Regions from separate parts of the Clostridium sp. LXY-7 genome, predicted to be linked through region 2. Evidence: a T-box and tRNA genes for the amino acid it is inferred to sense, from the RefSeq annotation. Region 2 holds a T-box; the other holds one or more tRNA genes.
What was found. The T-box of region 2 lies ahead of ACI48Q_RS11090 (valine--tRNA ligase). A T-box ahead of a tRNA ligase gene usually reads a tRNA of that ligase, here a tRNA-Val.

Region 1 (4,559 bases), on a different contig from region 2:
TGATCAAATCCAAATGTGTTTTGATGCACATAAAAATGAAAAATGGGAGGTTATATTTGATTAGTCATATTGTTGTAATTGCTTGAAGAACGGAAATCCTTGAGTAGATAATAAAGATGGCATTAGATTTTATTAAAGTAGATTGGAGAGATAATTATGGGAAATACTGATAAGTTTGAAATCATAGCTAATAGATATGACACTGCTGAAAGAATCCAAATTGCTAAGGTATCATCAGATGCCATTGGAGAATATTTAGTTGACACCAAAAGTAAGAAGGCTATTGATTTTGGGTGTGGAACTGGACTTGTAGGAATGAACTTGTTAAATGATTTTAATTCTATGGTTTTTCTGGATACATCACAAAACATGATTAATCAAATAAATCAAAAGATTTCTAAGTTTAATATTCAGAATGCAGATACCCTATGCTTTGATTTTGAAAAGGAAGGTCAATCTGATTTACATGCTGACTATATTTTTATGGCTCAGGTTCTACTCCATATTAAAGATGTTGAATTAATTATATCAAGATTATATGATGTTCTAAATCCAGGAGGACATTTACTAATTGTAGATTTTAATAAAAATGAAGAAGTAGTTTCGGATATGGTTCATAACGGATTTGAGCAGGTAAAGCTAGCTGATATTATGACTAAAATTGGGTACAGGGATATTGAGTCTAAAACTTTTTATACTGGAAGTAAAATATTCATGGGCCGTGATGCATCTATGTTTATTCTTGATTCTCGAAAATAGATTCTAAGATAGAAATTTTTAAGCCTGTTGATAGAATTGAAATTATTGAGATAAAATTGAAAATAGGAAATTACAAACCCCCTTACTTAAAGGGGGTACATCTTTGCGCAAAATCAGTAATTCCGTGTACCAATATCACCTTTCTATCACAACACATGTGGAAACCGTTGCTCTGCTTAAACAAAAAAAGTCAGTATAATCAAGGGGTTCAGGAGGTTATGAACCAGACAGTTAAGTGTGTTTTAAGTCTAGGGAAACAGAAATGAGCATATTTATCATAGAGTAATGGGGTTGAGTTTTGCAGATTTAGCGATGTGAAAGTGCGGATGCGGAAATTCGAAAATGCAGGTTACTGAGACTGATTTTTGAACAGGAGTTGAGGAAATGAATGATATTTTTATGTGTGGACAAAATTTCGGTGCTATAACAAATAGTATAAAATCAGACTTGCATAAGCATTGGCTGTTACAGCTATTTATTAGCGCTGATGAAAAACTAATAATTAACGTAGAGGATCAAAGAATAAATTGCCGGGCTATAGCTGTCAATGTGAATACAATGCATGAGTTTTATTCTGAAAATTTAATTCATTTTACAATGTTAGTAGATCCAACAACTCAATTAGGGAAATTTATGCGAATATACTTACTAAAAGATAATCCCTATTATATTATTCCTGAGGATAGAGCAGTCGAATTACAAATGCATTTATTAAATGCAATTAATTATGGAAAAAGCCACAAATATTCGGTGTTAATAAAAAATATTGTCAGTTATTTCGATAACTATACACCAATTGAAATTGATCAAAGAATAGAGATGTTATTAAGAATGATAGATACCTGTGATTGCGATGAGACACTTCATCAGGTGAAATATATCGCAAAAGCAATGTCCATATCAGAAAGCAGGCTTTCACATCTTTTCAAAGAAGAAACTGGTATTCCACTGAAAAGCTATATTGTTCTTCATAAGCTGCAAAGAGTATACCAAAAGATATTTGATGGTGAAAGTATTACAGATGCAGCAATAGCATCGGGATTTAATTCATCATCACATTTTGCTTTTGTCAATAAAAAAATGACTGGTATGTCAGCAAGGGATATTATCACAGATAGCAGATTTTTGAAAGTAAGTCTATAAATAAATTTGTATAATATGATTATCAAGATATAAGGAGGTCATATTATGAAAGAGTATTTACAGGCGACATCTATGTTGAATTATGAAAGTAAAGAGATACAGCAGTTAGTTAAAAACAGGAAATGGAAAGATAAAGATGAGTTTCAAAAGATACTTGAGATATATAATTTTGTTAGGGATGAAATAAAATTTGGCTATAATGTTGACGATACTATAGAAGCAAGTAGAGTTTTAGAAGACGGTTATGGGCAGTGTAATACTAAAGGTACTTTATTTATGGCTCTGCTTAGAGCTGTTGGTATCCCATGTCGAATTCACGGGTTTACTATCGACAAAACTCTCCAGAAAGGCGCTATGACAGGTTTAATGTATAGTGTTGCTCCCCAAAATATTGTCCATAGTTGGGTGGAGATTTTTTTTGAAGGAAACTGGTTAAATATAGAGGGGTTCATACTTGATGTTCCTTATTTAAACAAACTCCAAGAAAAGTTTTCTGAATGTAATGGAAGTTTCTGTGGATACGGTGTAGCAACCAATGATTTTAAAAAACCACAAATCCATTGGAATAAAAATGATACCTATATACAAAAGGAGGGAATCAGTCAGGATTATGGAACATTTAACTCTCCGGATGGATTCTTCAGGAAGCATAGTCAGGAATTGTCGCCATTAAAGAAATGGTTTTATCAGAATGTTGGTAGAAAGCTTATGAATAAAAACGTGTCTAAAATTAGAGGAGACGTAAAATGATATGAAAATTAAGCATATTTCTCTGAAAGATTATCTGATTTAAACTCAAAAACCATGAGTTTTTTAAGAAAGGCATCTCTCGCCAAGGAAGTACTGGGTCCTGACAACATCATTACTATTCCTGGAGGTTAATAGCTCAGCGGGAAAGTGCCATGATGACAGCGTGGAAGGCGAGGGTTCAAATCCCTTTAGCTCCACCAGAATATTTTGTCGAAAGAAGTCGATTGCTATTGCAGTCGACTTCTTTCCTTTTATAATGTATTGACAAAAAAATATTTGTTTTTAGAATGGAAAGTGGGTAACTACGTTTATGGAGGAGCTAAACCGGATTACTATGTTTTTGAAAGATTCAGCAAATAAAGCATAACAATGTTCTCATTTTTCAGTATAATAAGAAAAAGGCAACTCGTTTCGAGAGTTCAAATCCCTACGCCGATTTGCCGAAAATAGCTGTTTTGTAGTCCTTAGGCAAAAAGCCTTGAAAATATTTGATTTTCAAGGCTTTTATATTTTCATAACTGCAATAAAAGTTAAAACTCGAAGTCTAACCCAAAAGATAATGTTTCAATATTGTTTGTAATAAATTTAAAAATCCATCTATACCTAGCAAAGGATTAAAGGACCTTTATGGGTATCACTCCCCTATATTTATATCTGTTTTTTATGTGCTGTAATGTGTTGCTATTACGTCATGAATTAGAACTTAAATTACAAATCAATCATATAATATTAGGGGAGATATTTCCGATATTTAAGGAGATGTTTTTGTGAGAAAATACAAATTTAATTATATAATAGTAGGCGGCGGAACTGCTGGTGCAACCGCTGCCAAGATACTTTCCGATAATAAAAAAAACTCTGTATTACTGCTTGAAGCAGGTGAAGACGACGATACGGATGAGCCTATTTCCAACTCAACATTTGCTCCGGTATTGCAAAATTTATTTTTTGCTAGATACTTTTGGCAGGGCCAGGGAGTGCCTCAGGAAGAACTTAACAATAGAACCTTTCCCTGGACAACAGGACGGCTCCTTGGAGGGGCATCTTCTGTTAACCGTCAACTTTGGGTGCGTCCCACAGATGCTGTAATTAGTAAATGGGAAGAGCTCTTGGGACCGTTTTGGTCACCTCAGGCAGTTATTGAAAGATTTAAAGCGTTAGAAAAATATAACGGTATGACAGATAATCCTGGAGCAAGAGGTTTTAAAGGGCGCGTTGATGTACGGCAGGCTCCAGTTAACCCAACTGTTATGGCACAAAAAATTGCATTGGCAATTGAAGAAGCAACAGGGTTTGAGCGAATATTAGATTATAATAATCCCGACACGCCTATCGGTCCATTTACACGTAATCAATATACCCAACATCCTGATGGAACGCGTGAAAGTTCATCAACAGCGTTCCTTACGCCTGATGTAGTAGACGACGAAGGCTTTGGAGTAAACGGACGGAAGTTAAGGGTCTTGACTAAAGCCACAGCCCTTAGGATTATCTTTTGCGATAAAACTGCCTGCAGTGTAAGATTCTTAGAAAATGGAAAACCTTGTGAAGCTTTTGCAGATAAAAAAATAATCGTATCAGCAGGCATCAAGAGTCCAAGTCTTTTGATGCGTTCTGGAATAGGACCTGCCAATGAGCTTGCATGTGTAGGTATTGATGTTGTAAAAGATAATAATAATGTTGGAAGGCATATGGCAAACCATTCAATAATTCCGGTTGTATTTTCAACTAATCCGAATGACACTCCGGTGCCTCCAAATGATCCGAATGCTCATTTGATTGCAGGGGCTTTCCTACCAGATCCGGCAACTGGGTCAGATCCAACACTACGCGCAGTACAAATTGAGCCATTCTTTTCCAACAATACCCTGATCGTAGGAGTATCGCCAATTCAACCTAAGAGTCGA
Region 2 (4,559 bases):
ACTGCGAGTGGATACTCAGCACGAACATAAATGTATCCCTCCTGCGCTCCACAAGCTATAGCAGCAATCATCATTCCTTCAAGTACTCTGTGAGGATCTCCCTCCATTATACTTCTATCCATAAATGCTCCTGGATCACCCTCATCACCATTACACACAACATATTTCATATCTGCATTTTGACGTTTTACTTGAGACCACTTACGACCAGTAGAAAATCCACCACCACCACGGCCTCTTAGGCTTGATTCTTCTATTTCCTTAATAACATCATCAGCACTCATAACAAATAGAGCCTTTTCAAGAGCATAATATCCACCAATAGCAATGTACTCTTCTATTGAGGTTGCATCGATGTGACCACAATGTTCAAGGGCAAGTCTAGTTTGCCTTTTATAAAAAGGTATCTCTTCTTGAGATTTGTATATTTCTCCATTTTTTCTATATGAAAGCCTTTCGACGCACTGTCCATTAAGTATAGTTTTATCTAAAATCTCTTCACAGTCCTCAGGTTTTACTTTTATGTATAAATATCCCCATGGTTCAATTCTTACAAGAGGTCCCATTTCACAAAAACCATGACATCCACTTTTTTTAATTCCTACTGATTCATCATGAGGTTCTTTTTCAAGGCTAATGTCACAATTTATTCCCTTTTCTTCCATTAATTTTACAAACATATGATAAATGTCTAAAGATCCACCTGCAACACAGCCCGTACCAGCACAGATAAGAATTTTTATATTTTGTTTTTCAAGACTATTTTTATATATATTTCTAATATTAATTAAATCAGCTCTATTAAGTAGCATGTTATTTATCCTCCTTAAGAGTATTTAAAAGCTCTACAGCTTTATCTGGATTCATAGCAGGATATACTTTCTCATTCACAGTTATAACTGGTGCTAAACCACAAGCTCCAAGGCATGAAACAGTTTCTACTGTAAATAGTAAATCATCCGTTGTTACTTTAACTTCTGAAAGTTTTAATTCCTTTCTTAGCTTATCTAATATTGGAATAGATTTTCTTACATGACAAGCTGTTCCATCACAAATTTTTATTATATATTTTCCTTTAGGTTCTAAAGAAAAATTTTCATAGAAGGTAGCTACACTATATATTTTTGCTTTGCTTATCACAAGTTTTTCTGATAGATATGGAAATATCTCCTTAGGTAAGTACCTATATACTTCTTGAATATCCTGCAATATGGCAATAATATTACTAGATTTGTACTCATTATTTTTTAATATCTCATCTACTTTACTATAGTTAAATGGTGTATTCATTTTTTTCCCCCCTACAAATATTGTTAAATTTTTATCGCATATATAGTTTATAAAAGTATTCTGAACATTACAATAATAAAAAATATTGTGATTTTTATTGCATTTCACTTCACCATTATTAATACGGTTTTTGATTTTAATAATCTAATATGTAATTTTTTACTTAACACTGCAAAGTTCTACAGTTTTTTCCGTTATATTATAAATTACTTTTTAAAATAAAAAGTTCCTTTGAATATTAAAGAAAAGTTGAAATTTCAAGGGTTATAAATTTTTCTTTTATATTTATAGGTATATATTATAAATGAAATTTCTTAAATTTAAAATTTCTTTTTTATTAAATAGCTAGGTAAAAAAAATAAGCTCTACCTAAATAGGTAGAGCAGTTAGAATTTTAATTATATTAAAAATATACATATAAATTATAGAAGGATTATGTTCCTACATAAACTATTTCCACAGATTACTTCCTGTCTTCTACTATTTTACTGATAATGTCTTCTCTTGAACTACCTATTATGTTAGATATTTTTGAAGATATTTTACCATGCTTATAAACTTCAGTTTCATTAGCATCAACCAGAATTAGTAGTTTTTCCTCTAGCTTTTCATATGTCATAAGCCCATCTAAATATAGGTCCACTAAATCCTTTAAACAAGTTGCTAATTCTTTTGGATTTTTATAAACTTTTCTCATACCGTACTCCTTTTTATTTGTTTCACTAAATATTTTTTTCTAAAGTATCCAATCATATTATATCCTACTATGCTTATAATTCAAGAATTTTATCAAAAATTCTTGATTAATAATATTTATAAATTCTTATAGTTTAAAATAATTTAATTATAACATGGTAAATGTTAGTATCTTATATGTTAAAATAATAACGTATTATGTTGTAATTGTTATAAATTCAATTTATCGTGATAATAAGAATTAATCAGAAACAATATATTTTATAGAATGAATATTGACAATATTCAAACGACATCATATAATAACTTTAATTTAATAATTAAATTGGCATTGATAAGGAGGAGTACATACACTCTTAAAGCCTAGAGAGAAGATGGATGGTGTAAATCTTCATGATAGATGTATGGAAGTAGCCTTTGAGCTGTGAACCGAACCTTTAATAAGAAGTAGGCTTCAACGGAAATTTCCACCGTTAAAAGGAAAACAGTATCGGATCATTATAACAATTTTTACTCCCGTACTGTTATTGAGTGCAGATTATATGAAAACATAATCTGAATTTAGGTGGTACCACGAAATATAACCTTCGTCCTAATTATTAGGATGAAGGTTTTTTTATTTTTGAATTTCCAATATTACACTGAAGTTTGATAGAGCTCATCATATTTCAGTAAATAAATTATTAATTTTAGAATAGGAGGTTTTATTATGTTAGAGAAAAAATATGATTTTAAAAGGGTAGAAAGTGATATGCAAAAGCTTTGGAGTGAAAGTAAAGTTTATGCTTTTGATAATGAAAGCTCAACCGAAATATATTCTATCGACACCCCTCCACCTACTGTTAGCGGAAGTCTCCATATTGGTCATATCTTTTCCTATACGCAAGCAGAGATGATTGCTCGTTTTCAACGTATGCAAGGTAAGAATGTATTCTATCCCTTTGGGTTTGATGATAATGGTCTACCTACAGAAAGACTTGTAGAAAAAGAAAAAAATATCCTTGCTAAGGATATGACCAGAAGTGAATTTAATAAAAGATGTTTAGAGACTACCTCTCAATACGTAGAGCAGTTTAAAAATCTATGGCAAAGTTTAGGCTTTAGTGTTGATTGGGAATTACAATATGAAACAATAAGTCCTCAAAGTCAGCGTATATCCCAAAGATCCTTTATAGAACTAGTTAAAAGAGGAAAGGCTTATTCAAAAGAATCCCCTGTACTTTGGTGCACAGAATGTCACACATCTATAGCTCAAGCTGAACTAGATGCTGTGGAGAGAGAAACTACCTTCAACTATATTCCTTTTAAGGTAGGAGAAGAGAATTTAATTATTGCAACAACAAGACCAGAACTCTTATATGGATGTGTATGTCTATTTATAAATCCTGAAGATCATCGCTACAATAAATATATAGGTAAAAATGCCGTGGTTCCTATATATAATTATGAAGTTCCCATATTAGGAGATGAAAAGGTTAGTATAGATAAGGGAACAGGGGTAGTTATGTGTGCTACCTTTGGAGATACTACAGATGTTGAGTGGTATGAAAAGTATAAATTACCCTATAGAAAAATAATACTTCCAGATGGACGAATAGATGAAGATGTACCTTTAATTGGAGGCATTAAAATAAATGAAGCTAGAAAAATCATCATAGAGGAATTAATGACAAAAAATCTTTTAATAAAAGTTGAGACTCTTATTCATAATGTTGGAATTCATGAACGGTGTAATAAAGAAATAGAAATTATTCCATCTAGACAATGGTATATCGATGTGTTAACAGATAAGAAACTTTTTTTAGAAGCCGCGGATAGGATTAATTGGTATCCTGAATATATGAAGACTCGTTATAAACTTTGGGTTGAAAATCTAAAATGGGACTGGTGTATATCTCGTCAACGCTATTTTGGTGTTCCTTTCCCAATATGGTATTGTAAGGACTGTGGAAAGGTTATTACAGGTAGTGAAGATATGTTGCCTGTTAACCCATTAGAAACCTCACCTAAAGAAAAATGTTCTTGTGGCTGTAATGAATTTATACCTGAATCAGCTGTTTTAGATACTTGGGCTACTTCTTCACTAACTCCACAGATAAATAAAAAATGGAGAGAATCTGATGAAATATCATCTCCTCTTGCCCCTATGAGTATGAGAACTCAAGCTCATGAGATTATAAGAACCTGGGCATTTTACACCATTGTAAAGAGTTTATATCACACTGAAGAAATACCTTGGAAGGATATTATGATATGTGGCTTTGTAATGGCTAAAAAGGGTGAGAAAATCAGCAAGTCAAAGAGCAATTCTAAGTTAGCACCTAAGGCATTAATTGAAGTTTATTCAGCAGATGTTATAAGATATTGGGCGGCTAATTCAAAACTAGGTACAGATACCATGTTTTCGGAGGACGAACTTAAAATCTCCAGTAGATTTATTACTAAACTATGGAATGCTTCAAAATTTACTATAAGTCATCTAAATGATTTTGATAATACATCTACTCCTAACCTCATGGCTGTAGATAGATGGATAATAGAAAAATGTAAAGAAACTACAAATGCAGCCAGAA

Region 1: it encodes a tRNA-Val, which carries the amino acid that the T-box ahead of ACI48Q_RS11090 (valine--tRNA ligase) is inferred to sense. The anticodon was not compared.

Annotation. Positions count from the first base shown of each region.
Region 1 covers NZ_JBLLJL010000010.1:21,253-25,811, reverse strand. Annotated here, with positions in the region: gene ACI48Q_RS20390 (class I SAM-dependent methyltransferase) at 157-759, shown strand; gene ACI48Q_RS20385 (helix-turn-helix domain-containing protein) at 1,144-1,902, shown strand; gene ACI48Q_RS20380 (transglutaminase-like domain-containing protein) at 1,948-2,652, shown strand; tRNA gene ACI48Q_RS20375 (tRNA-Val) at 2,776-2,852, shown strand; gene ACI48Q_RS20370 (GMC family oxidoreductase) at 3,420-4,559, shown strand, end outside.
Region 2 covers NZ_JBLLJL010000002.1:830,563-835,121, forward strand. Annotated here, with positions in the region: gene nuoF (NADH-quinone oxidoreductase subunit NuoF) at 1-812, opposite strand, end outside; gene ACI48Q_RS11080 (NADH-quinone oxidoreductase subunit NuoE family protein) at 814-1,290, opposite strand; gene ACI48Q_RS11085 (TIGR04540 family protein) at 1,754-1,987, opposite strand; T-box leader at 2,309-2,584, shown strand; gene ACI48Q_RS11090 (valine--tRNA ligase) at 2,696-4,559, shown strand, end outside.